3 regions of the Vibrio sp. MACH09 genome follow, and region 2 is predicted to be linked to each of the others. Evidence: riboswitches for the same ligand, from Rfam matches in the RefSeq annotation. Region 2 holds a riboswitch; each other region holds the start of a gene.

Region 1 (10,622 bases), on a different contig from region 2:
TCTGCAACCGTAATAATCCCCTGCTCATCACTTTTCAGATCGATACTCGAAAGAGCCGCTACTGAGTCGAGGCTAAGGTTAAACTGCTGGCTAAACTGCGCTAAACCCTCTTTGATCACTGAGGCTGGTGTATTTCTGTCACATCCTATGCCTAGCACCAAGGATTTTGGACGCCACAACACCCACTCTTTTTGCCAATTTGGGATAGAAACGTCTAGCTGATCGCTAATGACAATCGCCCCTTGAAAATCAGAGGGATTGATACCTTCAACAGTATTGTGACAAACAATGTGCGCAGGCATACGTTTGTCATACTTCCACCACTTTTTCTCTCCCGCTTGCTGCACAATAACAACCGGCTGATCATTGATCACCGCAGCAGAGACACCCGTAATGTGTTGTTCAGTTTTACTGTCCAGTTGCCAACCAAACGGAGCGCCTAACATATCCACAGAAACACTTTCAGACACATCTGAGGCGGTTGTGATCACTGCCGTCGCCTTCACGATATGTGCCACTCGTTCCGTTAATGCATTGGCACCACCACGGTGACCCGATAACAGCGAGATAGCAAAGTTGGCTTGCTCATCAAGAGTCACCACTGCCGGATCCGTTCGCTTATCGACAATTAATGGCGAAATGACACGGCTGACAATTCCAGTGGCGCAAATAAATATATGCGCATCAAAATGTGCAAACTGTTGCTCTACAAACGTCGAAAGAGGAAAACTAAGCAGTTGTGACTGATCTCCTTCCTGCCGCCCTACTTCTGCGACAAACAGCTGAGAATAGGGTAACTCCTGCTTTAACCGACGCGCATGCTTAGCGCCATGTTTGGTAATGGCATATATGGCAATGTTCATGCTAGTCAACCTTAGCCACTGAGCCGTCTATACCATTGCCCCGTAGAATGCCTCGACGAGAACGAATAGAGAGCTGAACCATAGAGAAATAGCGGTGCCCTTCAGGAACCTCCTTCAAATTGCTATAGATCTGCTGCTGTTCACAACTGGCATGAGAGACATAGGTAGCACAGTCTAAAATATCCAATTCTTCTAGTTTGGCAATCAGAGCAGGGATCATTCGCCCTGCTTTGATCAACATAATGGTGTCAAACTCCTTCACCAACTGAGAAAGACACTCGATACCATAAGTCGCGGGAACCACACAAAAGCGTTCTTGGCCGTCAGCTAGAGGGATTTTAGTCGCGGCAGGAACCGCAGTAATTGAAGTTACACCCGGAACAATAATCGGCTCAATATGCGGAGCCAACTGTTGTAACTCTTCTTGAATATAAGCCCAAGTGCTAAATACTGAAGGATCCCCTTCAGTAACAAACACAACGGATTTTCCGTTCTCAATATGGTCAAATATTTCCCTTGCGGCTGTTTGCCATGCTGGAACATTGATCGATGCATCTCGGGTCATTGGAAAGTGCAAAAAGCACTTCTCTCCCGTTATGTCCGACTCGTTGATCGCTCCTGACACAATCTCCCACGCAAACGAGTCAGCTTGACCTTTATTTTTTTCTGGAATAGCAATAATGTCTGCTTGCTGAATCAGTCTTGCGGCTTTTAGTGTTAAAAGCTCACTGTCCCCTGTCCCAACTCCAACTGAATATAATTGGCCTTTTGTAATAGTTTTCATCTTTTTCTCTCCAATCTATTCGGATATTAATTTTCTGTAGCTGAGGATTGCTCTAGCGACATTGGTTTTGTAAATGTAAATAGGTGAATCGGATTCTCTGCCTGATACCGCATATAATGAGCAAGCGGTTGAGTTTGTGAGATATTAACCAACTGAACGTCCATATTGAGTTTTTGCTGCTTACTCCACTGATACACTTCAGCCACGGTATCTAATGTCACCGCAGAGACCACTAAGCGCCCATTTGGTAGCAATTTATGCCATACGAAAGACAAAATATTCTCCATCTCTCCGCGGCTACCCCCGACAAAAACGGCATTGGGTGAAGGGAGTTCCAATAGAGCTTGAGGAGCTTTCTCTTTGACTAACTGGAGATTATCTGTGCCGTGAACGTGGAGATTATCCTCAATAGCATCAAAACAATCACTGTTACATTCCACAGCAAATACCTGTTTTTTCCAGCACTGCTTCGCGGCTTCAATCGCAACAGATCCCGATCCTGCCCCTATATCCCACATCACATGATGTCGATTGAGTCGCAGCTGGCAGAGTACTAAATGTCGCACTGACTGCTTGGTGATTAAGCCTTTATGCGGGACACGCTTAGCAAAGCTCTCGTCATCGGAGAACTGTCCCTGCCCTCCCCAGTACGTCTGTTCACCACGTTTTGCCACCAGAATATTTAGCTCATCAAACGGCTCGGTAGAACTCGCTAATTCCGCGACGGTTAGCGTGGTAATTTTCTCCCTACTGCCCCCTAGCTGTTCACAGACAGACAACTGCCAGTGATTCTCGTTAAACGTTTGAAGGTGTTGCGCGATTACTTGCGGTGTATTCTTACCGTCGGTCAAGATTGCGAACAGATCACCTTGCTGTAAGCGGCTGACAACACCCTGCAGTTCTCGACCATGAAACGATAAAAACTGCGCATCAGACCAAGGAAGAGCCAGTCGGGAAAAGGCCAACTGAGCGGAGCTGGAAGACGGAATAAAGGCGAGCTCCTCACTGGCTACTTTTTTAAGCAGTGTAGAACCAATTCCAAAGAACAGTGGGTCGCCGGAGGCCAGTACAACAACCCCTCCCTCTTCGCTCTCGTCGATAACTTGACTGAGCCAGGATGAGAAGCCTTGTGACATATCTAAAAATGCACCTTGGTATTGAGGAAACCAATCTAGATGCCTTGCATGCCCTGCAACGACTCTTGCCTGAGTAACCGCGCTCACCGCTCGGCTGGATAAGCTCATGCATCCATCTTCAGGTACACCGACTACGGTTATTCTGATCATACGCTTTGTGCCAATAGCGCATGAATGGTTGAGACGACAATTGGACTTCCACCTTTACGGCCAACGCTGGCAATATACGCTACGCTACTTTGTTCAATTAACGCTTGTTTTGACTCTACCGCTTTAACAAACCCAACAGGAATACCAATAATCAAAGCAGGATTGATCTCTTTGTTCGCCACCATCTCTAATACTTCAAACAGAGCGGTAGGCGCATTACCAATACCAATAATCGCGCCATCCAATAGCCCAGCATCTCTTGCTTTGCGCATAGACCAAATGGCACGCGTATCACCCCGTTCTTTCGCTGTCGCGATAACATCATCATCACCGATAAAACAGTGAGTCTTGTTGCCATACACTGACAACCTTTGGGCGCTCAATCCACTGGTGATCATGGTGACATCACTAACAATCGGGCACCCTGCCTTTATGGCTTCTATGCCTTTCTCAACCGCTCCTTCACTGAATCGAAACAGAGAAGAAAACTCAAAGTCACCAGTAGTATGAATGGCACGTCTAACCGCTTGCCATTGATTATCCTGAAAGCTATGCCCGCCATGAATCTCGTTAATTTCACGATCGATAATCGAAAATGAACCTTCTTCTATTTGTCGCCCTTGACGGGTCATCTGTTTCATTTTGTCCATCTATTTTCTACCTTAGTTATCATTATCGAGTCGTTACTCGATCGGCTCATTCCGTCAACCGATCAGCAATATCAACTCTTTCTTCTGGATAGCAAGCTAACAAGCTTCCATCAAAATCAATAAGTAGCACGTTGATTTGCAGTGCATCCGTGGTATACGCCATAGCGTGTTGATGCGTTTCCTGACATAAGCGGGTGAAGTAGTGGCCATGCTCTTTCCCCCTCAATAGGTCTAGAACATGTCGACCAGTATTGGCCTGTTCAATTTGTCTACAAAGTGACTCAGATATTCCCTCTTCACTGGCAATATCAGCTAAACGGGTAAAATCTATGGCATGCCCAGAGACGTGTGTCATCATTCGACCGGACACCAACTTGGCCATTTTTCCTATCATGGCAACCATGGTGACTCTTTGTAGCGCATAGCGCTTCGATGCTCTGAGTCCTACGCCCAGAAAATCGCCCGCCTGAATAAATGCCATAGTTGAAAGTTGTGGCAGCAATGCCATAGCAGCTTGTTCCGAACGACTGCCGGTGGTTAATACAACATGATGGTGATGATTGGCTTGCGCGATCTGAATCGATTGTCTCACTGAAGCCGAAAACGCTGAGGTGGAGTACGGTTTTACCGTTCCTCTGGTGCCCAGAATCGATATTCCACCTATCAACCCTAGCCTTTCACTGATGGTCTCTTTAGCAACCTCTTCCCCCTTGGGAACACAGATTTCCAGCTCTAATCCAAACTGTATATCGCGATTATTCTCTGTTTGCGTCCACTCCAATGCCGCCATCTCTAGAATATTGCGCTTGGGTACCGGATTAATAGCAGGTTGCCCCACTGGTAGCTCTAAACCGGGCAATGTAACGACCGCAACGCCTTTACCGCCAATCAAAGAGATGCCGCTCCCTCTAGTTTTTCTAGCAATACATTGAATTTCAATACCATGAGTACAATCAGGGTCATCGCCAGCGTCTTTAACCACTCCAGCAATAACTTCATCCGACCCTTCGAGGCGTGCTAAAGCAAAGGTAACAAACTCTCTATTTGGCAGTTGTATTTCAATATCCTTAAATGGTTGTCCATGAATAAGATATCTCACTGCCGCTCGCGCTGCCGCTGCTGCACATGCCCCCGTGGTGTATCCACCGCGTAGCTCTGTTTTACTGGCAGAACGCTTTAGTCTTCCCACGAGATGTACCGCTTTGTTAAACAAAGAAAATTGGGATGGCCGCAAATATGGCCATATGATGCTTTTGCCAAAAGACAGATTTTAGAAAGAGAAAACCAAGACAACCCATTGAATAACAAGTTAGTAAAAAATGAGCAGCAGACAGATATAGATAGTGACGAGCTGCTTAATACTGCCACTCTATTTATGTCAAAAGAGAAGGTTATTGCCTGACTGCCCATTGCATCGTTACCTTAATGTATGGCTATCTTGATATTTCGTTATCTAGATATCTGATTTTATTGCGAAATAACTTCATCAAGTTACTTTGTATCCCCAATAAATCTATGCGCGCCATGGCAATAATTTTCAATTACTGAGTGATCCCGCCCAGACTATTGGAGTGTCTTGTTGTTAGCAGGTTCTGACTTATGATGATTTTGCACTACAGACAAAACATCATTTACAGTTGCGGGTACAGTTTAGGATTTTCACCTAATTCACTTTTAACCTTATCTCTAAGGTATGCACTAACGACAAGAAAAAGTGTCGCATAGCCCAGAAATAGTTAATTTGATTAATATCAAAATTACTAACACGCAAATGACGTGGAATTAATAAATAAGCAGCATTTCACCATAGAACTAAAAACTGAATGCCATACAGTTCAACACCCTAGCGAGTTTTTATCCAATGAATAGCGACATTCTTCAAGTCTTTGAAAAGTTTCTAGTTTAGTGAACATCATCACGATTACTTACATTAGCAGTGGTTTTGATAATTAACTGTTATTTTTCCCATGGACAATGAGCAGATAAAGCCACATTTTGTGAATGTGACCTGAGTCAATTACGCTAAAGTCACATTTACATCTTTCAACACTCTTTATCCTCGTTGCTAGACTATATTGTTCTGCTTTTTCCGCAAAAAATTAGCGAATATGCCTCATTGACCAAATAATGAGCTTGTAATTAGCCACATTCAGAAGAGAATCATTACAAAATCACAATTGAAAAATGTTATTTAAATCAAAAAAATGCATCTTTTTTGTAAAATAGTCCAGTAATTACATAAAGTTCACCTAATATTCGTTGACTTCCTACGATATTGATTTAAGCTCCCAAACGGCTAGAAAGAAAAGCTTTTGTTTTAGGATTTACAAGTAAGTCGTTGGTCAGCTCAAAACTCTCCGCCGTGTTGTAACTAAATAGCAATCTATTTTTTCCGCGCTATCTAAATTTTCCCATAAGGGATCAACACAATTTTTATTAGGAATTAAGACTATGTCCAACACAGTGACTGGTACAGTAAAATGGTTTAACGAAACTAAAGGTTTCGGTTTCATTCAACAAGAAAACGGCCCAGACGTATTCGCTCATTTCAGCGCAATCCAATCTGACGGCTTCCGTACTCTTGCTGAAGGTCAAAAAGTTGAGTTCACTGTAACTCAAGGCCAAAAAGGCCCACAAGCTGAGAACATCAAACCTGTTTAATTTGGTTTTGATACATCGCTAAAAATTTTATAGCCAGTCTTCACGACTGGCTATTTTTTTGTCTCTGTTTCACTGTCTCGTCCCCAATGCGCAGAAGCAAAATTGAGTCGCATCCAAACTAACAAGCTATATCTTCCTTAAGATCAAAGCTAAGAGAAACTACCACCATGGCTTTAAAACCGACCATTTTTAAGTTCCGAATCGCCCTTACCGATTTAAATCGCGATTATTATGATTCAATCAGCTTAACCACTGCTCTGCATCCATCAGAGACTCACCAACGAATGATGACCAGAGTACTTGCGTACTGTCTCAATGCCTCTCCTGAGCTTACCTTCACTAAAGGCCTATCTACTATTGAAGAGCCGGATATCTGGTGTAAGACACTTGATGATCAGTTACAACTTTGGATAGATATTGGTGAGCCTGATCCAGAAAGGGTAAAGAAATCTACCCGATTGGCCAAAAAAGTGCTTATCTATAGCTTCAATAGCAAATCATCTGTTTGGTGGACACAAAACTCAGCTAAACTTAACATGCTTGATGCTTCAGTTTTTCAGTTCGATCATTCCGAGATATCGCAACTTGCAGAGCTGATTGAAAGAACCATGGATATTTCCGTTATGCTTACGGGTAACTCAGCTTACATTTCAGCAGCAAAAGGTGAGTGTGAAGTAACGTGGCAAACATTGAAGGAGTAAGTGTTGATGCGTGAAATCATCGTCAGTAGTTTAAAGCAGCAACTTGAAATTGCTGGAGTGGATACACTTCATCTATCAGATAAAGAAGCCAAGTTATTCGCCCAGTTTATCGAAAAACAGGCCGCCTTTTTTGATGCTGTTTGTAATAAAAAAAGCGACCAGAATCCTCAGCTATTACTTCTTGGCCTGTTAACCAAACAGCATGTAGAAGCGACCCATATTTTAGAATCTCAACTGGACGCAATTACTGCTATGCATGATGTGTTTGCTAACGCAGTCGGAAGCAAACAGTCTGATAAACTGAATGCTGATTCAGTTATAGAGCTGTCGTTAATCACTAAGCTCTGGTTGATGCTACAAGGCAATCTCGACATGGACTTTAGCTTGGCGAATGATCATGCAACCCAGACCGCAGAACTCCTGTCTAAAGCTCTACGCGCACACAGTCAAGAGATCCGCACAGAGCTTATCGCCAGTTTCTATCACGGCAAAGAAACGGTGCCATCACCGCAATGGTCCAATAAAGTACTCAATTGGGTTAAATCCATTACTAAGGCTAATTGATCTTTCGAGTAGCCGTTTTGTTCTATCTAAAAACGCCAACGTGTTAAGTAAGGAGCTCTATCAAAGGGCGACGCTAATCTCACTTCTCTTTTATTATTAGCTCACTATGTCTTCCACAACGTTTTCACTACGTGATAACCGAACTTAGTTTTAACGATAAATGGGGTTAAGACCTCATTACGAAACACCGCTTTATCAAACTGTGGAACCATTGCACCTTGACGAAACTCCCCCAAATCGCCACCTTTTTTCCCAGATGGACAAGTGGAGTATTTTTTTGCCAGTAAATGGAACTTAGCGCCTTTTTTTAGCTGTTTTAAAATGTCATTCGCCTGAGCTTCATGTTTTACCAGAATATGGAGAGCAGCAGCAGTTCTTGCCATGATTTTTTCCTGTATCTAATCAATTTAAGTAATTTTAACGGATTAGCTCAACTTCTTCAGTATATTGCCGATAAAAAGTATTCAAATAACCAATGTAAGGGAATATACTAGTATTCAGGTGATAATACGGTATGAGTTAATAAGATTCATCGTATTGACAATCAAATCACCCACTAATATTCCCCTATTCGACAGACAGATCTCGCTAACTAGTTAGGATTTTGATATGAAAAGCAAGGCTAACCAATCCCAAGGTATGCTGCTATTTAAACTCTCTTTAAATCAACAGAGTTTTGCTATAGGAACCCTAAAAGTCAGAGAGATAGTCCCGTTTACCAAGACCACTCAAATACCACACTCTCATCATCATGTTATTGGTACGGTGACTATTCGTGATTTAACTGTTCCGGTTATTGATATGGCTGCCGCTATCGGCTTTAGAGCCATTCCTGCGGAAGAGTATCAGAATAGCTATCTTATCGTGACGGACTGCTTACGGACTGTTGTTGCTTTTATGGTGAGAAGTATAGATAAAATCATTGACTGTGATTGGCACGCTATCGAACCATCACCTGAAACCGCAGGCAGAAATGTCTTCGTTACCGGAATCACTCGACACAATGACTCTATTGTTCAGATGCTTGACGTGGAACTGCTGTTGTCGAAAATCTACCCGCAAGACGCATCAGCTCGTATTCCTATCCTGACAGATGTCGAAAGAGAACGTTTAAAACCTATCAATATTTTGCTCGTGGATGACTCAGGTATTGCACGTAAGCAACTTTCTGATGCTCTGGACAGTATTAATATCTCTTACTCTGTGTGTAAAAACGGTTTAGACGCCTTAGAGCTCATGCGTAAATTTGCACAAGAGAACAATCCAGTTGAGCTGCTGGTTAGTGACATTGAAATGCCCGGGTTAGATGGCTATGAGTTGGCATTTGAAGTACAAAATGATCCACAGTTGTCTCATACATACCGTATATTGCACACGTCATTATCCAGTGAAATGAGTGCAGATAGAGCGCACCAAGTTGGTGCTCACGAAGCACTGGAAAAATTTGATGCTACAGAGTTAGTACAAGCGATGTTGCGTGGCGCAGAGAAGATAGAGAACAAAGAACTTTAATAGCAGCCTTGTTTTGATCACACTAAAGCCGCGACCTATGTCGCGGCTTTTCATTATGACTATTCTGCTTCTTCCAATTTCACAAGCTTGGTATTGCCACCATGTATTTTCTCTCTCCGCTTCTGTATCAAAGCATAGAAACCGGGAATGAGGAACGTTCCCGCCAGCAACACACATAACAACCCACCTGTTAATGATACTCCTAACGAGTTCTGACTGATATGCCCTGCCCCTGACGCAAATATCAATGGTGTAATACCCAATATAAACGACCAAGAGGTCATATTCACGGCACGAAAACGCAAGGTTCCACCTTTTACGGCTGCATCTTCAACGGCCATATTGTTCTCTTCCCGCTCATTCTTGGCAAACTCTACAATCAAAATCGCATTTTTAGCCGCCAACGCGATGAGTAGTACTAAGCCTATTTGTGCATACAGGTTAAGTGGAATGCCGGCGATATTGATTGCAATAAAGGACCCCAAAGTCGCAACGGGCACCACCAATATAATGGCGATCGGAATACTCCAACTTTCGTACTGAGCAACCATAAAGAGATAAATAAATATCAAAGCCAATGCAAACGCGTAGATAGCTTGGTTACCCGCTTTCACCTCTTGATACGCCATGCCTGTCCATTCGTATTGATAACCTTGAGGCAGTACCTCTTTTGCCGCTCTTTCCATCGCAGCGATAGCATCACCACTGGAGTAGCCATCAGCAGGCTGTCCCTGAATAACAGCAGAACGATACATGTTGTAACGCCAAGCAACATCGGGCTCAAACACTTGCTGGTAACTCACCAGAGTACTCAGCGGTACCATATCGTTAGACGCTGAACGAACGTGGAAACGGCTCAGCTCTTCCATGCTGTTTCTGTACTCGCTGTCCGCTTGCATTGTCACTCTAAAGTTCTTACCAAACATAGTGAAATCATTCACATATATGGAACCTAGATTTCCCTGTAAAGTTTGGAATATCTCGCCTAGCGACACCCCTAACTGCTTCGCTTTCTCTCGATCAATATCCAGATAATAGTGAGGCACATTGGCTCTAAAGGTACTGAACGTATACTGTATCTCCGGTTGCTTATTGGCCTCTTCAATCACTTCCGCCATAACTTGTGCCAAATCCGTACGGCTACGACCTAAAGTGTCTTCCAGTACAAATTCAAATCCGGAAGCGGCTCCCATTCCCGGTACCGCGGGAGGACCCATGGCAAATACCATCGCTTCTGGCATCTCAATAGCGGCTTTGGCATTAATACGCTGCGAGATAGCAAATGACGAATGATCACCTTGCAGATCGTTTCTCTCTTGCCAGCTCTTAAGCTTAATAAACAACGATGCTCCATTTGACGCCGCAGCTCCCGTCATAAAGGCATAGCCATTGGCAACCGTTACACCATCAATACCCGGCTCTTGCTCGACTATTGACATCAACTTGGCGCTCACTTCTTCTGTTCGCGATAGAGAAGCAGAGTCAGGTAACTGTACATTTGCTAGCAAAATGCCTTTATCTTCTTGTGGAACAAACGCCGTTGATGTGTTGCTACTTAGGAACGATACCGCTGCAACAGCTAGGGCAAAGAATGCCGCAAG
Region 2 (10,622 bases):
CAATAATGGAGTGAGCTTCTTTTTGTGCTTTTTCAAGACTAATGTTTTTACTTGCGGCCTCATCGGCAATCGCATTTCGTATCACTTCTGAATTTAGTAAGCGATCAAATAGTTGACCTCTAACTGGCAAGTTAGGGCCAGACGCCGCCATTCTCTGTCTAGAGAAATGAATTCTGGCGACTCGTGCTAACTTGTGAGCAATGGATTTGTCCGTTCCGTGAGAATCTGCCATGTACCGCAATGACACTACTGGGCTAAAACGAACCATACAGTCGCGACCTGCTAGCAACAGTGACATCGCTTTTTGTGGTGCGTTCATCGCTTTGAGATAGGGGCGTAAATCTTCTTCCTTACCTGGTTTCCGTCCCCACATCACCGTAATTGGGATCAGTTGAACATCCAAATCTGGGTCTTCATCATGCATTGCGAGCAGTTCACTAAACAACTCGATAGAAGCGCTAGGCACATGTTTATCGTTTCGAAGTACGCGTGGGCGAGAAATGATATTGACGTAACGTCCCATCTGTTTGCCGTTAATCTCCAAAGGAGATAGAGGATCGGGCAAGCCAAGTTCCAGTGCTTTTCTTCTTAAAGTAAATAAATCCATATTGGAACGAAACGGAAGTGCATAAACGATCGGCTTATTGATATCTATCTTTAAGTCGTTAATAGGCTGTGATGGGATCACGGTACTCTTTACAAAAACAGAAAGAGGAAGTTTCAATAGCGAACGGGGAATGATTCGTTCAGAAGACATGTGCTTTTCGCCTCAAGTATATTCAGTATGCCGATGGTTCACTTACTATAGGGGTTTCTAGAGATTGCGTTTTATAGCAAGCTTTTTGCGCTGCAAGGATATCAGAAACTGGTCTAACCTTTTATTAGAAAATAGCATGATGATGAATCTTTAATCACAATTTTGTCTATTAGCACGAAAAACAGCAGTTGATGAGAATAATTTTGTTTGAAAGCGTACCAGCATCGATAGAGTGGTACGCATTGTGATGTCATGAAAGGAACGGATTTAGGTAAGAGGGATAGAAGCGTTGTTCTGTTTTAATAGCCTTCCCCATATGGCGACCACCACCACCGCAAAAATCAATCTTCCCCAGAGAATAGCGTTAATATCTGCCCCCAGTAATAGAATTAAAATGGTATCTTCAATGATGCTATGACATAGACCTAAAAAGCCCATCACCAATAAGGTATCTCGTTTGCTAATATGTCCTTTTTTAACTTCATCAATGAGAAGCCCTGCACCAAATGATATTCCCAATGTCACGCCAATAACGGTAATGTTTGCCGCTTCTTTCCCTAGAGTCAAACTGCGCAGCAGTGGCATTAACAGTTTGTGTAATAGGGCTTCAATCCCAAGTAGTCGGAGCAATCGCAATAGTGAAATCAGTGCCAGAAGAATAAAAAAGATAGAAACCAGCAGCTGTAGCTGTTCAATACACCACTCAACAATGGATAAAGAGTGGCTGGAACCGGGCTGCCAGATAAGATCAATGGGTTGTTGCTGCCATTGAAAATATGAGTAAGTGTGATGAAGAATAAAAGTCAACACTAACGCGCCGCCAACACGAATAAGTAGCGTATAACGCCATCGTATACCGAGTGCCTTGGCGATAGCGCCTTCAATCGGCAGTGAGTGAGCTACAAGAATTAAGGTTCCTAAGACCGTAATATCAGCGACCGTGACCATCTGGTTTAACGCAATATTGTAGAAGACGATCATCGCGGCATAGACATTAGTCAGTAGTGCGACAGCCCAAACAATACCCATCTCTTCAGGTAGTCCAACCAATTGCATCACGGGTGATAAATAGTGAGCCAATAACTCTGTCGCACCAAAGTGATCGAGTATTTTAACAATAACAATGGCAGGCACCATTACCTTTATCAGCACCCAATAGACATGAGTGACCTCTTTAAAGAAGCTGATAAATTTAGAGTAGTTTAGTGTCGACAACATATTCCAATCCTTTGTATGAATTGTGGTTATTTTATGCGACTTTGTTAGAAATAATTGCAATTATGTTGGTCTATAATTTATATATATTCAATTTTTTGTTAGGAAAAGTTAATAATGTTTCTTGATCGCATTGATAAGGCAATATTGAAGATGTTGCAAGAGGATTGCTCCATTACCAATGTAGAGTTAGCTGAGCGTGTTGCTCTATCCCCGCCAGCCTGTCTAAAAAGGGTACAAAGACTGTTAGCGGAGCAAGTAATAAGTGAGCGAGTCGCTATAGTAAACCCTGAAAAGCTCGGCTCATGCTTACATATGGTTATTGAGGTTTATATGGAGAGAGACCGAAAAGATCTTAACAACGCATTTATGAAGCATATACAGGGTATTCCGCAAGTGAAGGAGTGCTATCAAGTGACCGGCGAAGTGGATTTTGTTTTGATCATTGAAGTACCTAATATGGCGGCTTTTGATACCTTACGAGAAGAGGTGTTTTATAACAATGACAATGTCCGTTCATTTAAGACGCACATTTCAATGAATAGAGCGAAGTACACAACGCAAACTAATGTCTACGCATGGGATGAGTCATAAACAGCAAATAGATCACCTTGTTCGACCCCAAATTTATGATGTGATTAAAAAATAACAGGTTTTCATTGCAAGATAATAAATACTGGATATACTCACAGTTAACTGTATAAAAAGACAGGTGACTTATGAAGCCGTTAACGCCCCGACAGCAACAAGTATTTGAGTTAATTAAAGACAAAATTGAAGTAACAGGTATGCCACCAACTCGAGCTGAAATTGCCAAAGAGCTTGGTTTTCGTTCTGCAAATGCTGCAGAAGAACATTTGAAAGCACTGGCAAAAAAGCAAGCGATCGAGATTATACCGGGAGCCTCACGTGGTATTCGAATTTTGTTGCAAGATGAGGCAGCAAACGAAGACGCAGGCTTACCATTAATTGGGCAAGTAGCAGCTGGCTCACCTATTCTTGCACAAGAGCATGTGGAAGCGCATTACCAAGTCGATGCGAACATGTTTCGCCCACAAGCTGATTTTCTATTGAGAGTCAGTGGCGAAAGTATGAAGGACATCGGAATTATGGATGGTGACCTATTGGCTGTGCATAAGACTCAAGATGTTCGCGATGGACAGGTTGTTGTTGCTCGTGTTGATGATGATGTCACGGTTAAGCGACTAGAAAGACAAGGTGCTACCGTGTTGTTGCATGCGGAGAACGAAGAGTTCTCTCCAATTGAAGTGGATTTAACCTCTCAACACCTAGCGATAGAAGGCATTGCCGTTGGTATTATTCGCAATACTGACTGGATGTAATAGTAACAAAGCAAAATTTCTTCTGTTGCAATTCTAAATAATAATCATTATCATCTGCTTTATTTGTTTAAAGAAGATGATAATGAATTTATTACACAATACGCCTTCATCTTCGAAGGCTGAATCCAACCAAAACTATCAGATTCCAACTCGGCTGTTGCAACCAATGTGGTTGAGGAGCAGAGAGAGTTTAGTGGATAACGGCCTGATTTATGACCCAATTGCCGCCAAAGCGTGCCGACAATGTCAGCTCTCTACTGAGTGTACTTCTGGAGATATCGACCAAAAGCAACTGTTGCATGCGACGTTAACAAAACTCTGTGATGACAAAGTTAATGATTTTTTACGCCAGCACCCCAAAGCATGGGTATTGAATGTTGGAGCGGGGTTGGATACTCGCTTTTATCGATTGGATAACGGCTCATGTCACTGGATCGAACTGGATGTCTCTGAAAACCTTGTTTGGCGACAACGGCTTTTTCATAAAAATGAACGTTATCAATTAATTTGTGGCTCAGTTGATCACCTTGATTGGCTTGACTCATTAGTTATTCCTAACTCAGCACCCGTCTTAATCGTCTGCGAGCAAGCTCTGCTAGATTGCTCAATAAATCAAATTGCTTCATTTGTTCAAGTCTTAGGTCGCTACTTTGTTAATGCTCAAGCGTGTTTTGTTGTTGCTGGGGATAAATCATCGACGGTACTGGGGCAAAAAATGGGCTCTATTAATTATCAACATGGTTTTCGATCAGCGACAGACTCATTTCTACAATGGCTGCCGTGGATAAAGTCAGCGAAAAGTTTCTCTCCCGTTGATCAAGAGTGTGGCCGCTGGAAGTTATGGCATAAAGTCATTGCGAAATTCCCGTCTTTAAAGCATAGGCTTACGCCAAGTTTGATCGAATTCCGTTGGTAGGTTACCTATCTCAGAAGTGGTAGAACGTTTAAGTCTGGTTATTTAGATGGATATTTTACTTGAGCGACAGTCATTTTTTGCTATGTCATCGCCTGATTGACGTCGATGACAAATAGATTGAATGATAGAGCTAAGCACAATGTCGCGCTTAGCTCTATAGCTGTTAAAACAGTCGATTGAGACCGTTTAGCGCTGCTACGCGGTAAGCTTCTGCCATTGTTGGATAGTTAAATGTGGTGTTGACAAAATACTCTATGGTATTTGCTTCACCTTTTTGTTCCATGATGGCTTGGCCGATATGGATGATTTCCGCAGCCCTTTCACCAAAGCAGTGAATACCAAGGATTTCTTTACTATCTCGGTGGAACAGTATCTTTAAGCTGCCGATATCTTTTCCTGCAATTTGAGCTCTAGCTAAATGCTTGAATGATGAACGTCCAACTTCATACGGTACCTTAGCCGAAGTTAACTCTTGCTCTGTACGACCAACGGAACTTATCTCCGGAATGGTATAAATACCGGTTGGAATATCATCGATTAAGTGGTTGTCTGCTTTACCTTTAGTAATAATCTGTGCAACAAAACGACCTTGATCATAGGCAGCGCTTGCTAAACTCGGATAGCCGATGACATCACCCACAGCATAGATGTGTTCTTTGCCTGTTTGGTATTTTTTATTAACTTGTAGTGATCCCCTAGAATCTGGAGTCAGCCCAACGGATTCTAAGTTTAACTTGTCTGTGTTACCGGTTCTTCCATTCGCGTATAGGATACAATCTGCGCGCATTTTCTTGCCTGATTGTAAGTGAACAATGACGCCGTCATCCGTTCCTTCAATTTTTTCATATGTTTCATCATTACGAATAATGACGCCACTATTCCAGAAGTGGTATGAAAGCGCGTCGGATATTTCATTATCAAGAAAAGAGAGTAAGCGATCTCGAGTATTAATGAGGTCGGTTTTAACGTCTAGACCTCGGAAGATAGAGGCATACTCACAGCCAATGACGCCAGCACCATAAATGATGATGTGTCTAGGATCATGCTCTAAAGAGAGAATCGTATCGCTGTCATAAATACGAGAGTGATTAAAATCGACATCATCAGGTTGGTAAGGTCGTGATCCAGTCGCGATGACAAATTTATCAGCGCTATAGTAATCAAGGCTGCCATCTGCTTGCATAACTGAAACTGTATTGTCATCGATAAACTGCGCTTTACCAAAAATCAGGCTGCACTGATTTCTATCGTAGAAACCTTGTCTTAAACGTGTCTGTTTATCAATAACGGTTTTTGCATGACTTAATATATTGGAAAACGTAGAGTGTAAACTGGAATTGTTATGAGAAAACAGAGGGTTGCCGTTGTATTCAATAATTCGGCTAACTGCATGCCTTAGTGCTTTTGAAGGAATCGTTCCCCAGTGGGTACAACCACCACCAACACTTGATTCTTTTTCTATGATTGCGACATTCAATCCAGCTTTGGTTAATCCCATCGCTGCCCCTTCACCGCCTGGACCACTACCGATTACAATTACATCAAAGTGAGTTGATTGAGTCATTATCTTGTTCTTCCATGATTTTTAACATTGTTATAGCGAGATATTAACCTAATAATCGTTTAGGTAAATGCTCAGCACGTTATACAGTGGTAATGATCACGGAGTTCACGAAATCAAGCTCTTAGCCGCAATGAATTTGTTTGTCATTTTTCTAAACGGGTTTTTCGAGTTATAGTATCCGACTGTCATTGGTTAATTTGGTATTAATAAAGCTATGGGAATACGTGCTCAGCAAAAAGAAAAAACCCGCCGCTCATTAATCGATGCCGCCTTTAGTCAATTGAGTGCCGATCGAAGTTTTTCTAATCTTAGTTTACGAGAAGTGGCGAGAGAAGCTGGCATAGCGCCGACCTCTTTTTATCGTCATTTTAAAGATATGGATGAACTTGGTTTGACCATGGTTGATGAAGGAGGATTACTTCTTCGTCAACTTATGCGACAAGCTCGACAGAGAATTGTTAAAGAAGGGAGTGTAATAAGGACTTCAGTAGAGACCTTTATGGAATTTATTGAAAGTAGCCCAAATGTATTTCGATTATTGCTTCGAGAACGCTCAGGGACTTCTGCCGATTTTCGTGCAGCGGTAGCCAGAGAAATGCAACATTTTGTTGCTGAGATGACTGAATATTTGATCAGCACTGGCATGAATAAAGAAGAAGCAAGCATTCAGGCAGAGGCTTCGGTTATTCTAGTATTTAGCTCTGGAGCAGAAGCGTTAGATCTTAATAAGCATGAAAGAGAAGAACTTACCGAGCGGCTTGTTATGCAGTTACGTATGGTAGCTAAAGGCGCATACTGGTATAGAAAAGAACGTGAACGACAAAAGAATAGGATATAATTATGTCTAGTGACTCAACACCCGTAAATCAATATTCAGAAAGAAAAACTCTACTGTTGGCTGTTATTGCCGGTATGTGTGGCAATGCGCTGTTATCTTCAGTAACACTGAGTGAAGTTTCATTCTCTATTTTTCCACTTATCGCACTGGCCCTTGCGGCGCAAATGCTCTATCAAAACTACCTAACCAATCCAGTTGCAGAAGATATTCCTTTGTTGGGATTGGCTTGTTTCTTTGTCGGTGCTTTTGGTCACTCTGCATTTTTAAAAGCAAAGTACCCAGAAGTAGGCTCAAATTTCTTTGCTATTTTGGTGACCATGCTGCTATTGATGTGGGTTGGAAAGAAGATGGGCTATTTAAATCGTAAAGAACAGAAGTAGCAGAATAAGAATCAAACAAATGTAGAAAACGAGCTCATAAGAGCTCGTTTTTTTGTTGAGTATTAAGCCTTTTTCTCAAGAAAAACACCTGTCTCAATATGGTGGGTGTAAGGAAATTGATCGAACAGAGCAAAACGAGTGATGTTGTGAGTTTTGCTAAGCAAATCCAAATTCTCTTTTAATGTGTCTGGATTGCATGAGATATACACAATTCGTTCATAGCCTTGAACCATCTTACAAGTATCAATGTCCATTCCAGAACGAGGGGGATCGACAAAAATAGTATTGCAGTTGTAACTGCTCAAATCGATGTTCTGCTGTTTTAGCCTACGGAATTCTCTCTTCCCTTCCATTGCCTCAGTAAACTCTTCAGCCGACATTCGAATGATTTGCACATTATCGATTTTGTTGGCTGCAATATTAAATTGTGCAGAGTCTACCGATGGTTTTGCCAGCTCAGTAGCTAGCACGCGATCAAAGTTTTTGGCTAGTGCTAAAGAGAAATTACCATTACCGCAATAGAGCTCAAGTAAATCTCCGTGGCTATCATCAGTACAGTCTACTGCCCACTCCAACATCTTTTGTGCAACGATACCATTTGGTTGAGTAAAGCTGTTTTCGACTTGCTGATAGATCAACTCTTCGCCATGAACCTTTAGTTTTTCAATGACGTAATCTCTATCCAGTACCCGTTTCATTTTACGAGCTCGACCAATGATGTTTAAGTTAAACCCTTCATTGTTGAGTTGCTTTTTCAACTCCTGAGCCGCTTCAAGCCAAACGTCGTCTAACTGGCGGTGATAAAGCAGTGATACTAGTATCTCTCCACTAAGTGTCGACAAAAAATCAACCTGAAATAATTTGCGTCTAAGAGTGTCATTTCCTTTCATCGCCTCTAGAAGCAGCGTCATCAAGTCATTAATTAAACGGCTGGCGGCAGGAAACTGATCAACGCGATATTTTTCACGAGTTTTTTGGTCGAACATTATGTAGTAAAGCTCTTCGCCCTCATGCCAAACTCTAAATTCAGCTCTCATGCGGTAGTGTTGCTCTGGAGAGTCAAACACTTCTAAGTTCGGCACATCATATGGGGCAAACTGTTGATTTAGTCGTGCGACCTTTTCAGATAATTGCTGCTGATAGCTTTTTGGATTTACGTCAAGCGTGGTCATAGATATGCCTTTTACATTTACAAGGAGGGCAGATTTTATTCAATCTTTATCACTTGTCCAGTATTGATATTAAATTCTATAGCCTTGTGACCTCAATAAGCGGTTCTAAATGATCCGTTTTATGGGTAACGATTTTGTGCCGCTGAACTTTAGTATAGCAACGCGAAGCTAAACCTTATTTGGCCAATTAAGTTGTTGTTGTCAATTTTAACACTAGACAGTAACGGTATTGATACTTATTATCATGTCCGCTGGTAGACAGTTTACTATCAAGTAACTGTTTTAAGGGAATCTGGTGAAACTCCAGAACTGACGCGCAGCGGTAATAGAGAACGAGCATCTACGGGGAAACCCACACACTGCTAATTAAGGAAATAGCGGGAAGTGAGATGTAAGGCGATGTTGTCACAATATCATGCTCTAAAGTCCGAATACCTGCCAGTAAGTAGTGAGTGATCACTAATTAGGATATACGCGATTTAGGACAGAATAATGAAAAAAACGTTGATTGCGACGGAAGTGGTGTCGCTGCTTTTGCTCGCCCCTCAAATACACGCTGAAGAGACTCAAACTTCAACTTCTACAACAAATGCTCTAGAAACCATGGTTGTCATTGGAAAAAGTGACAATATTAATAGCATTGCGGATATTCCCTCCAATATTCAAGTGATTGGTAAAGAAGAGATAGAGCGCAGTGGTGCCAAATCTCTTGATAATTTGTTGCGCTCACGTGCTGGAATACAAGTTTCGGATAGCAACAGCGGGCCAGTTTTTTCAATAAGAGGGTTTAGCGGCAGTCAAGCTGCACACAATACGCTTATCTTGGTGGATGGCCGTCGTCTTAACAAACAAGATTTATCTAGCCCGAAATTAAATACCATACTGCTCAATCAAGTTGAACGTATAGAAATATTATCTGGTAGTGCAGGCGTTCTTTATGGTGATCAGGCTGTTGGTGGTGTAATTAACATTATCACTCTAAATAACAGCCGTGACAGTGGAGATATTTCGTTATCTGCAGGCAACATGAACTCCCGTGCTGGTAGTGTTTCTATTTCTCGCTCTTTAGTGGATAACTGGCGTTATTCAGTTTCAGCAAGTCAGGATAACAGTGATAATTATCGTGATCACAATGCCAGAAAGTCGGGTATGTTGCTGGGAAGGTTGGATTATCAAAATAGTGACAAGGCCTTTTACAGCGAAGTTAGCTATTACGACAACAACAGAGAGTACGCTGGTAGCATGACTGAGGAGCAGTTTCATAAAGATCCAACCAAAGCTGATGAAACTAAGCCTGATGACCATCGCCATGAAATTACTCGAGCACTTCGTATTGGTTATGGACAAGACGTATCTGAAAAATGGGCGACCAATGCTGATGTGAGTCTGGATAGGATGTCTGCCACAGGTGTCTCTTGGAATAGCGGATTTAATACCAGTAACGACAATATCTCTGGAGCATTTAAGTTAGAAGGTATTATTGGGCAAAAACTCAATACTCTTATAGGACTAGATGTAGGTCGAAATGATTACAAATATAAGAGCTCCTCTATTAGCAGAGAAGTTGAACAGTTACTAACTAGTGTCTATAGCCAGTTCAATTATAAAATGACCGATCATGTTGCGGTCGTTGCTGGTGGTCGTTATGGGCGTGTACAGGATGATATTACCGATGCACAAACTTATGTCAGTGGCGAAAAACTGAACGAAGATGCAACCGCAGCTGAACTGGGGATCAATATTCGTCCAACTACGAATACTCGTTATTACGTTAGAGCTGAATCTAACTATCGCTTTGCTAAAACGGATGAACAGGGCAGAACACCGGCAAGTGTTAAAGGACTAAAACCACAACTAGGTTACTCTTTTGAAGCAGGTTGGAACCATATCGGTGATGACTACCTGGTAAAGTTTGATGCTTATAATTTGCGATTAAAAGATGAAATTGTTTATGATCGCAACGCGGAGAAACCGACAGGAGCTAGCGGTAATGGTGCCAATGTTAATGCTGCTAAATCAGAGAGAAATGGCGTAGGGCTCTATTTTGATAAGTATCTAATAGACTCGATTCTTGTTGGGGCTGAATATAACTATGTGAATGCCAAGTTTATCGGTGGTGAAAACAAAGACAAAAAGGTTCCTTGGGTTTCGGAACATACTGGAAGGCTCTTTACAGACATCGATATCACCGAGGATGTACAAACTTATATTGAAGGTGCGTATGTTGGTGAGCGCTTCCACAGCAGCGATAATAGCAACAGCGATAAAAAACTGCCGTCATACTGGCTCGCAAATCTGGCATTAAACTATACCCTTGATGCATGGACTGCCAGCCTTCGTATTGATAATGTTTTGGATAAACAGTACGTTTCTCAAGCGTATGGCCATACTTCTTATTACGCAGGTGATGGTCGTAAGTTTCTGGTAACAGCCGCTT
Region 3 (10,622 bases), 1.3 Mb from region 2:
CGTAGAGTGATCTGCGGTACTGGCTATGGAAGAAATGGGTTTACTTGATACTGGTGTACTCTCTGCGCTAGAAGCAGATAACCACGAGCTATAAAATAATGTGATAACAATTATCGAGGCAAATAGTCTTTTCATTTTCTGTCTCACCTTCTCTGGAGTGACTTAGTGACTTAAACAGATAAAATAAGCTCAATCTAATTCATCAATCACTTAATTACCTATTACTAATATACACTCAATAACCATTGTTTGTATAAGGAATAAGCATTGTTAAATGCAAAGCTTCAACGCTGATCACAATTATTTTTTAAGCGAGCGAAAACCGGTTTTTGACATACATCAAGAAACCAAAATTAATTCAATAAAAACAAAAAGATAAATATTTTCAGTCGGCAGAAATTGTTAATGGAGATTTAACAGTTTTTTGATAGAAATGGGGATATTTACAGAGGAATAAATGAGTGAACAGCTAGTCATACAAATACAATGAGAGCTCAATTTCATATAAAGGAAAATCTTTCACTCCTGCTAAAAAAGCTATTTAATCTCCACTCAGGGTATGGAGATATAAATAGCTTTTCTGTTTAAATGGCCTTTCTCTTTAAATGGCTTTTCTCTTTAAAGGGTATTACGCATTTATTTCGCATTACCGTTTTAAACCGGTAACTCGACTACTTAATATCAGTTTGTACCTGATTTCGTCCTTGCTGCTTCGCTTGATACAACAAACTGTCTGCACGATTAAGTGACTCTTGCAGTGATTCACTTCTCTTCCAGCGTGTAAGACCAATACTAACGGTAAATTGAATTTGATGTTGTTCAGCCAAAACCGTCATTTTTTCAACCAATTCGACAATACGCTGAACAACCTTAACCGCCTCTTTTGGCTGAATATGGCTTAAAACTAGACCAAATTCTTCTCCTCCAAGACGCCCTAATATATCCTTGTCACGCAAATGAGATTGTACATACTCAGTAAATTGTCGCAGTACTATGTCACCAGCGGTATGACCAAAAGTGTCATTTAACCCTTTAAAATTATCAAGATCGAGCATTGCAACTGACAGCGAAGTATTCGCTTCAACTATGCGAAGATTATTGGCATTTCGTTTAAAGGCACGCCTGTTCTGCGCTCCGGTTAAAGGATCGGTAAAAGCTTGATGCTTTAATCGTTTCTCTTTCTCTTTTCTATCGGATATATCACTGATTGTGACAAACAGCCCAACACCAAAATCCAACTCGATTTTAGTGACGGACAAGGTCGCCCAGAAGGGCTTACCATGGTATGTCTTCATTTCACATTCAAAATCGGTCACTCCGCCATCAATATCAAGCTGAGAAAACAGACGTTTTCTATCGTCTTGGTCAACATAAAACTGACTAGCATTCACCTGTTTTGATTGCGCTTCACTGAGCTCTAAACACTCAAGTAAATGTTCATTTCCTTGGACTAAGCGTCCTTCAACCGTGGTAATACCAAAGGGAACAGGCAAGGTTTGAAGAATAATTTCTAAATGTTTGTTCTTCTGATTCAGCTCAGAGGTGCGCTGCTCGACCGCTTCTTCCAGTTCTTCATTCTGCTTTGACAGTTGTTTAAAATACTGTGAATTTTGATAACTAATCGCAAACTGGCCGGCCAATAGTTCCATGATTTGCACACGTTGAGCAGTAAACAGATTTACCGTTTCTGTATGCTCTAAATATAAAACACCAATTAAGTTGCTGTGGACAAACAGAGGTAAAGAGAGCACGGACCGAACCCCTTTATCAACAACATAGCGATCACGGACATGTTGATGATCGTTTTGCGCATCTTTTATCACCAGTATCTTACGACTGTTTAAGGTATAAAACAGAATCGATTCAGGCACGGCTGATTCCGGCGCAACCGTTTTGTCAATCTTTCCATGATGGCATGATGCTTTTTGCTGCCAAGCCCCCTCCTCTATCTGATAAAAGCAGACATGTTGCGCACCTGTCATGGAGGCTGTCTTAATCAATATCCGATTAATTAAGTCTAACAATAACAAGGGCTGTGAAATATCTTGGCAAGCCGATATCACCGATTGCCAGTCGAGGTACTGAACGGAACTGGTGGCGGGCTTGTAATCTCCGGTGATAAATACTCTATCTATTTCAATACTTTTAGAATAGGCACCCCATTTGTTATAGAGCAGTTTGGCTTGCTCTAAATAGGCATTCCCTATAGCCTCTTGCTCAATTTTTTTTCTGAATAGCCCTGCTCTTTCGTTCGCAATCGCTTGATATAGTGCAAAGCCAGCATTTGCCGATGCGGATATCGATTTCTCATAGGCGTTAAACGCATTTAACTCGTCACCATGCGTCGCATAGAACTCCGCACTAATTAGGTAATAACCTGCAGAGAAGTTATCTGGATTGAGCTGATACCATTGTTTGTATTTTTGCCAAGCCTGCTGCAACCAGCTTTCATAATGAGGCGTGACAGCACTAGGGTTAGATTGTTTCAGCGCCAGAATACTCAGGATATTAAATTGAGTATAAACCGCTTCATGGAAAATCCCTTCATCAAGATCATCTGGCCCTAACTCCTCCGCTAAGGTAACCGCAAGTGTTTGTTGATAATTAGCAAATAGGTAACCCTGCAGCAGACGTCCCAGCAACCTATCGTACTTACCACACATATAATTGGTTTGTTGGTAGAAACTGATCGCTTTGTCTTCAAATCCGCTTTCATGACTTAGGTTTTTGGTGTTGTCTAGTTTCCCTTCTAAAATCTGTAAGAAGTTCCGCTGTAGCGTACTTAAAAAAACTTGAGCGGGCTGTTTGATTTCTTTACAGATATCAATCACTTTTTCTACTCGAGTCACCATCATATCTAGAGAAGGAGCACAAATAAGATCAGCGTAAAAGCCAAATATATAGGCGTGCACACCCCAGTAATAATCGCCTTGCTCAAAGCATTGCTGAAACGCTGTCTCCCTTAATTCTCCACTCTTTTGTAATGGTAGTTGCCAAGGCATAATGAAGTTACTTCTCATCATGGATAAACGCCCTTCAACCATGGGGTTTTTAGGGTATTGCTTACTGATTTCTTGCGAACAGCGGGTCGCTTCGAAAGCGGTATCGTAGTCTTTCAAAACCTTAGTACACAACAAACCGTACATGGTGTAGATATAACTAGAGTAGGCAGAATTACCGTGCTGCTGCGTCAGTTCTAATAACTTCAAAATTGTCATAGGAAAGAGCAGTGAACCCGAGTTATAACAGCAAGGTTGCATTGCCATTAAGATATCAAGCGTCAGTAGAACACTTTTATCTTCGACACTGTGCTTTTTAAGTAGGGCATCAAATGGGGTTGTTGCCAAACTGTTTATCGCTCCCGATATAGCCTGTTGCAGTGCATCCGCATCGTCACTAATTGAGCAATTTATATTATCAAGAGCTTTAATTCCCTGCTCTATCGCCCTTGTCAGTTCGCCGTAACGTGTATATTGCGTAATCAATATAACTTGCAGTTGAACATCCTCTTCATCACTTAGCGCGACGCTTTCTAATTCAACCCGGTACTTTTCTGCCTCTTTATATCGACCAGACAGATAAAGGCACTCTAACTTCTCAATGGCTGCGCTGTTCCCTATCTCGCCGGCGCTCTTGCTGTCTAAAGCCAGCATTTTAAACAACTGATTAAAGAAGTTAACGGAAGTAGAGTAAGCATTGGATGCTTTGGAGCGCCTTGCCGCGAGTAGATTTAAATAAATTAATTGCTGTTTCTGCTCGCTATCTAACAGTTCATGAACATAATTTAAGTGAGAAACCACTTCAAAGCAGTGCTCATCTTTATCGCTACTACTCGCCAGCATTCGATCAAGCATCAAGTTGCCCACTTGATAATGAATGGCTTTTTTATCGCTGTCATTCAATTGCGAATAGGCCGCTTGCTGGACACGGTCGTGAAGAAAGCGTACCGCATTAATCGTTTCAGAGCCGGAGGCGATTTTGGTTCTCAAAGATGTCATAAGCCCAGCGTTCAAAGCGGGTTGAAGCAGAGCAATCGTCTCTTGTACCGATTTTCCCTCCGTCAGTTCAATTACAATGTCTAACGCCACTGACGAACCTACGCATGCGGCCTTTTCAATAATTTCCTTGGTTGCATTTGGTAACCGCTTTAACTTTTCAGTCATCAGATCAACAACATTATCGGTAATATTCTGAAGCTTAATCTGCTCAGTAGACCAACGCCATTTCTGAGCTTGATAGTCAAAACTCAGCAGATCTTGTTGATACAGTTCTTGTATAAACTGGCGAAAGAAAAACGGATTCCCTCTGGTTTTTTGATAGATCAGGGCAGACAATCGCGTCACATCCGATACTGGCCGCTGTAAAGTATCCGCACAGATCTCAGTAACAATGCTATTGGCTAAAGGAGAAAGGGTTATTTTTTGCAGTTCAATATCAGCCTGTTCTATACCGAGAAGCATTTGACTAAATGGATGGCGTTCATCCACTTCATTATCACGATAGGCACCTAAAATGAGGCAATGGCGACTCTTTACATCGGTAATCAACAGCCGTATTAACTGAATACTTGCGGTATCAGCCCACTGTAAGTCATCAATAAAAAACACTAAAGGCCGATAAGCGCTGCAAATCACATGAATAAAATCTAAGAATACTCGATTGAATCGATTCTGCTGCTCCTCTGATCCTAACTGAGATAATTCAGGTTGAGGCCCAAGCAACAATGCCAATTCAGGTACGATATCGATGACCACCTGACCATTGGGATACAAGGCTGTATTTATTTTGTCCCGCCAATCATTGACACTGGCCTCTGGCATAGAGAGCAACTGCTTAACCAGTTGAGTTAACGCCTGCTGGATAGCTCGATAAGGCATGTCCCTCTGATATTGATCAAACTTACCCGTTAGATATAAACCATCTGAATCTATAATTGGGCTCTTAATCGCATTCACTAAAGCCGATTTTCCAATGCCTGAATAGCCGGCAACAAGTATGGCTTCAGATCGCCCATTTGTGACACGGTCAAACGCACTGAGTAATATCTCTATTTCCGCTTCTCTTCCATAGAGCCTATCGGGAAGTATTAACCTATCTGATAATGAGCGACTGTTCTCCTTTTCATCTAGTCTTTGTAACGGCATTTCAATCGTCGCTACAATGTCCTTTAGCACCCCTGCGGCACTTTGGTAGCGCTGACTCGGCTCCTTGTTAATCAAGCCATTAACAAGTTGAATAATATTGTCTTTATGCTCACTGTCATCTAGCCCTATCAGCCGATGCTCAAAATGCAATTTTTTACTAATGTGCGCGTAACCTATCTCCTCTTCGTTGAGTAGTTCGTTATAAGGAAGCTGTTCCGTAAACAGCCAAACTAACACACAGCCAAGAGAATAAAGGTCAACACGATTATCTATAGGTCGATCTAAAAGGTAATTTTGCTCAGGTGCCAAAAATCGGGCATCGGCATTATAGGGATAGAATGCACTAATGCCGGTAGACCCTTTGGGACAGATCCGTCCTGAACTAAAGTCCACCATAACTGCTGACGTGAAGTCGTCACTTAATAAAAATACCGAAGGTCTAATTGAGAAATGAAATACATTATTGGCATGAACATCAGCAAGAGCTGAAATGAGTGACTTTGCAATGGTTATCTTCTGCTGAATCGATAACTTAGCCAAATTGATCTGAGATAACTGCCTAGGGTGTGACAGCAGTAAATGCAGCGACGCATCAGCGTCTTGCTGGCTAGATAGCTTAGGAGCGCCCTTTCCTGCCAGCTGATTTAAACATAAGATTTCGTTTCTTTTTGCTAACGATATCTGAAAAGTTTCTGTCTGTTTCGACCAAGAACGACACCATAACTCATCGCTATTCGCGCATGGTTCAAAAAGCAGGAAATTTTCTCGATAAAAACTTACTTTAGAAACATGGTTTACTACTTCTTCCGTCACAATAATCAACCCTTATAGGTACAGCTCTAAATCCTACATCTTGAAACTATTTGAGCATATACATTTAAGCTTAACATAAGATTTATTAATGACATGGCTAATCCGAATTTTTATAGCAATTAATGACTCACTTATCAGTAATAGCCTTAAAGGGGATAAAACTGGCGCCTTTTCACTGTTACTTTTCCTATTGTAAATGACCTTTTTACACCAAATTTCAATCGATTAAGATAAACTTGACCTATCTCACGAACAAGCATTCGGTTAATAGGCACACTAGCCTAGCCTAAGGTAAAACACATTTAATCTGGCATCATTAGAATTGAAGTGTTTTTTAATAGGGAACCAAGTGAGAAGCTTGGGCTGTACCCGCAACTGTAAATGGCGAGTGCCTAGCGACAATGTCCACTGTTAATCCGGGAAGGACAGTTAGAGCACAGCGACCCATAAGCCAGGAGACCTGCCTTTCGGTAAATATAGAACTCTGTTCTACCCAAAAAACATGCGAGCGGGTTACTCGACTATATCCATTAAATTAGAAGTCATCTCTTTTAATTAATCTGTTTCCCTAAGCCTGTTTTTGATTTAGCAATTACCTTTCCTTAGTAGTAAAGGTAGCAATGTGTTAATTCGGAGACAAAACATGAATCTTGTAATAGTTAAAAAACGGCTAATGGCGCTGTTATCAGTATCTGCCCTATGCCTTCTATCCAGCCCCACAATTGCATCGGACTCTATGAATAAAGCTAATGACGAAAAATCAGCGATCGTGATCGCAGCATTTGGTACCACTTACAACACCGCTGTAGACTCTTTAATCGCCATACAAAATACCATTCAACAAGCTTATCCAAACACCCCTGTTCGCTTTGCATTTACGTCGAATATCATTCGTAAAAAGTGGCATCGCAGACAAAATGACACTCAATATAAAGAAGATCACCCTGAAGTGCCCGACTCTTTCTACCATGTGAAAAATGTATTGGGCACCATGGCGGATTTTCAGAATGAAGGGTATAAAAATATCGTTGTGCAAACGACTCTGTTAACACATGGAGAAGAGTACACGGATCTAGTGGCTTACGTTGATGCTCTCGCCTCCATTCAGACCATCAAAGAGAAGTTTAAACCATTCCAAAAAATCGCTCTTGGTCGACCATTAATGGGGACTTGGGGTAAGCAATATGAGTACTCTAAAGACCTAGATAAACTGGCGGAAGCGTTAGCTGATGATGTTGAGCTAGCAAAACGTAATAAAGCCGCTTTAGTTTATATGGGACATGGTAATGACTACCTTTCTACTGGCTTATACTACGAACTTGAAGACAAACTAAACCAGATGTATCCAGAGGTAAAATCTTACGTCGGACTGGTTGAGGGTCACCCAAATTTTGATGCCCTATCAAGCAAAATCAAGCAAGACGGCAGCAAAAAAGTGATGATAAAACCACTAATGGTGGTGGCTGGAGACCATGCTAGCAACGACATGGCTGGAGATGAAGATGACTCTTGGAAAGTAATGTTAACCAAACAAGGCATCGATGTAACTCCTGTTTTAGTTGGCTTAGGAAGCAGCGAGAAGATACAGCAGATCTATTTGCAGCACCTTAAAGATGCGGCTAACGACGCTGGCATCACATTAAAATAGTGTAATTCAAGGCTGGCAAATACCAGCCTTTCTCATCTCGTGACAAGAACAAGGGCACTATGAAAGAAACAGATAGCTGCGAAAAACTGATTGAAGTGGTTAATTTATCTAAAGTATTTGATAAATCTACCGCGGTAAACAAGGTAAACTTCTCGCTTCAGCGAGGGGAAATATGTGCTTTTCTTGGGCCGAATGGCGCAGGTAAAACCACCATCATTAAAATGCTCTCTGGTCTGCTGGAACCCAGTACTGGCACGATTCTTTATCAAGGTGAGAAATACCACCCTAAAAGACTTAACCTGAAAAAATTGATTGGTGTCGTTCCTCAACACAACAACATTGACAGAGAGCTCACCCTAAAAGAAAACCTTCGTGTTCACGGTTACCTGTACCATTTAAAAGGAAAAGAGCTAGAGCAACGGATAGAAGAGAGCTTACAGTTCGCAGAATTAACTGAGCATGCTAACAAGCTGTCTGGAAAGCTGTCTGGCGGTATGAAAAGGAAGCTGGTTATTGCTCGCGCCTTAATGCACAAGCCTAAAATACTCTTTTTGGATGAACCAACGGTTGGCCTAGATCCTCATAGTCGCAGGAAAATGTGGCATTTTCTGAGCAAGATTAATCAACAGCAGCAGTGCACCATCTTTTTAACCACTCACTATATTGAAGAAGCTGAACGACTTGCTAAACGCGTTATTTTTATTGAACAAGGCAAACTTATCACAACAGGAACCCCACACTCTTTAAAACAACAGCTAGGTAATGTCGTGGTTGATATTGAAACCGATGGTCTACAGCAAGAGTTTTTCGTTAACCGAGAAGAGGCTTTGCAAAGGGTAAAACAGATAGATGATGCAGCAGTAAGCATTAGAGAAACGACATTGGAAGATGTCTTCCTAACATTAACGGGAAAAAGGTTAACAAAAGATGCTTAATGGCGTTATTGGCATTTATTATCGCGAATGTACCGTTTTACGTAAAAAAATCATACGAATTGTCATGGCTGGAGCCGTGCCGCCATTTCTATATCTGATGGCCTTTGGTTACGGAGTTGGTAAAGATACCACCGTAGACGGCGTTAGCTATCTCACCTTCTTGTTGCCTGGTCTACTGGCTATGTCCAGCATGAATCAAAGCTATAACATTGCTACAGAGATCAATATCAGCCGCTTTTATCTAAAGATTTTTGAAGAGTACATGCTGGCGCCCAACCAGAGATGGCAGATTATTATCGGTGAAGTGTTGTACGGTATTACTAAAGGGTTAATTCCGGTCGGCATTATCGCTATTTATAGTTTATTTTGTGGTGTCAGCTTACATTTTTCCGTTCAATTTTTAGTCGCGATTACTCTGCACCTGACCGCATTTTCGCTTATCGGCTTCATCGTTGCTCTCAAAATGAAGAATCATCGTGATCAAGCGACAATGAATGCCTTCATAATCACCCCGATGATGTTTTTGTCCGGCACCTTTTTTCCTGTCGATCAAATGCCAAGCGTGATTCAATTATTAGCATCATTGTCACCACTCACCTATAGCGCTGAGCTGATACGAGCAGCGTTATTGGACAATGGTAACTTTGCTTTAAGTGCACTAGCTATCCTAGCGTCACTCAACGGAGTACTCATGTTACTGGCCAACCACATAGTGCAAAGAGTAGAAGTATGAAGCTATTATTGATTGGCGTTTTTGTTGTTCTAGCCGGTTTATCAATGCTGATTGGTCCTAACAATATCAATCCACTTAATATGACGCCGTTAGAGCAAAATATACTGTTAGAATTGAGAGTACCAAGAGTCCTATTTGCCGCCATCATTGGTGCCATGCTTGGCCTCAGTGGTAGCATCTATCAGTTGACACTTAAGAACCCATTGGCAGACAGCTTTACTACCGGTGCTGCCTCTTCTTCAGCACTTGGTGCGGTGCTTGCCATATCCATTGGCGTGCCGGTTCACTTTGTTTCTGTATTTGCTTTCATCACGGGTATAAGCGGATTGATGATTGTTTATCGTATGTCTTTAACCAATGGCAGCATAAACCCAATCACCATGATTCTCGCCGGAGTGGTCATGAATGTTGTCGCCTCGGCGGTCATTAGTTTTTCTAAGTATTATTTTGAAGACTCTTTAAATTCCATCGTCTATTGGTTGATGGGAGGGATTTTTATCGTCAGCTGGGATAAGTTGGCGTTGTGCCTCTCTATCTTTGCACTTGTCTATTTTTTCTTACAACAGAGTGCGATGAAGCTGAACATTTTAGCACTGGATGATCAGTCCGCTCAGAGTCTGGGCATCAATGTTCATCGCCTTCGTTCGGTAGTATTTGTACTCTCCACTCTGCTGGTATCTGTGGCGGTAAGTTTCTCCGGTATCATCGGCTTTGTTGGTTTAATTGTGCCTCATGTTTCCAGAAGCTTGTTCGGTAGCGATATGAAGCTAAACATATTCTATTCCAGCCTATTTGGCAGTTTTCTATTAATGATGTCCGATACTCTCTCCAGAGTAATTATCCCTGGCGGTGCTGAACTTCCGGTCGGAATTATTACTGCTTTGATAGGCGGGTTATTTTTCTTCTACTTATTAAAAACACGCCGGGAGAGTTTCTGGAATGGTTAACATTAAAATCGATCATCTCTCCTTCTCAAGAAAAGATTTTTCCCTGCAGTTGGATAACCTCACTATCTCTTCAGGTGAGAAAGTGGCTTTAATGGGTGAAAATGGTTGTGGTAAAAGTACCCTGATTAATTTGATGTCAGGGTTAATAGAAACATCGTCAAAAAGTGTTTTTTACAACCATGATCCGCTAGCGCAGCTATCACACCTTGATAGAGCTAAGCTGTTTTCTATCCTGCCACAGTTTTCGGATATCTCGTTTCCATTTAGTGTGTTTGAAGTGGTGCAGCTAGGCCGCTTTGCCCATATGCAGGGAAGAACATTTAATCACGATGATGCAGAAAAAACGGAGCAGTTACTTAAGCTACTGGATATCTACCACTATAGAAATAAGAGCTATGCAGA

The links. Region 2 has a riboswitch for cobalamin ahead of CHJ_RS14320 (TonB-dependent receptor). Riboswitches for the same ligand answer to the same signal wherever they lie in the genome.
Region 1: linked by a shared signal. The riboswitch ahead of CHJ_RS19720 (cobalt-precorrin-5B (C(1))-methyltransferase) and the one ahead of CHJ_RS14320 (TonB-dependent receptor) in region 2 are both predicted to bind cobalamin.
Region 3: linked by a shared signal. The riboswitch ahead of CHJ_RS08140 (sirohydrochlorin cobaltochelatase) and the one ahead of CHJ_RS14320 (TonB-dependent receptor) in region 2 are both predicted to bind cobalamin.

The regions. Positions count from the first base shown of each region.
Region 1 is NZ_BSFZ01000002.1:989,655-1,000,276, reverse strand. It holds gene CHJ_RS19740 (cobalamin biosynthesis protein) at 1-863, opposite strand, end outside; gene cobI (precorrin-2 C(20)-methyltransferase) at 865-1,647, opposite strand; gene cbiE (precorrin-6y C5,15-methyltransferase (decarboxylating) subunit CbiE) at 1,674-2,933, opposite strand; gene CHJ_RS19725 (precorrin-8X methylmutase) at 2,930-3,583, opposite strand; gene CHJ_RS19720 (cobalt-precorrin-5B (C(1))-methyltransferase) at 3,630-4,772, opposite strand; gene CHJ_RS19715 (hypothetical protein) at 4,803-4,985, shown strand; cobalamin riboswitch at 5,150-5,301, opposite strand; gene CHJ_RS19710 (cold-shock protein) at 6,035-6,244, shown strand; gene CHJ_RS19705 (YaeQ family protein) at 6,412-6,945, shown strand; gene CHJ_RS19700 (hypothetical protein) at 6,952-7,509, shown strand; gene ppiC (peptidylprolyl isomerase PpiC) at 7,614-7,892, opposite strand; gene CHJ_RS19690 (chemotaxis protein) at 8,119-9,021, shown strand; gene CHJ_RS19685 (efflux RND transporter permease subunit) at 9,081-10,622, opposite strand, start outside.
Region 2 is NZ_BSFZ01000001.1:3,176,466-3,187,087, reverse strand. It holds gene plsB (glycerol-3-phosphate 1-O-acyltransferase PlsB) at 1-757, opposite strand, end outside; gene CHJ_RS14360 (nucleoside recognition domain-containing protein) at 1,025-1,975, opposite strand; gene CHJ_RS14355 (Lrp/AsnC family transcriptional regulator) at 2,090-2,566, shown strand; gene lexA (transcriptional repressor LexA) at 2,692-3,315, shown strand; gene CHJ_RS14345 (class I SAM-dependent methyltransferase) at 3,398-4,231, shown strand; gene sthA (Si-specific NAD(P)(+) transhydrogenase) at 4,395-5,795, opposite strand; gene fabR (HTH-type transcriptional repressor FabR) at 6,010-6,633, shown strand; gene CHJ_RS14330 (YijD family membrane protein) at 6,636-7,013, shown strand; gene trmA (tRNA (uridine(54)-C5)-methyltransferase TrmA) at 7,076-8,185, opposite strand; cobalamin riboswitch at 8,421-8,643, shown strand; gene CHJ_RS14320 (TonB-dependent receptor) at 8,678-10,622, shown strand, end outside.
Region 3 is NZ_BSFZ01000001.1:1,833,598-1,844,219, forward strand. It holds gene CHJ_RS08130 (tetrathionate reductase family octaheme c-type cytochrome) at 1-135, opposite strand, end outside; gene CHJ_RS08135 (diguanylate cyclase) at 672-5,957, opposite strand; cobalamin riboswitch at 6,249-6,440, shown strand; gene CHJ_RS08140 (sirohydrochlorin cobaltochelatase) at 6,601-7,605, shown strand; gene CHJ_RS08145 (ABC transporter ATP-binding protein) at 7,665-8,540, shown strand; gene CHJ_RS08150 (ABC transporter permease) at 8,533-9,273, shown strand; gene CHJ_RS08155 (FecCD family ABC transporter permease) at 9,270-10,220, shown strand; gene CHJ_RS08160 (ABC transporter ATP-binding protein) at 10,213-10,622, shown strand, end outside.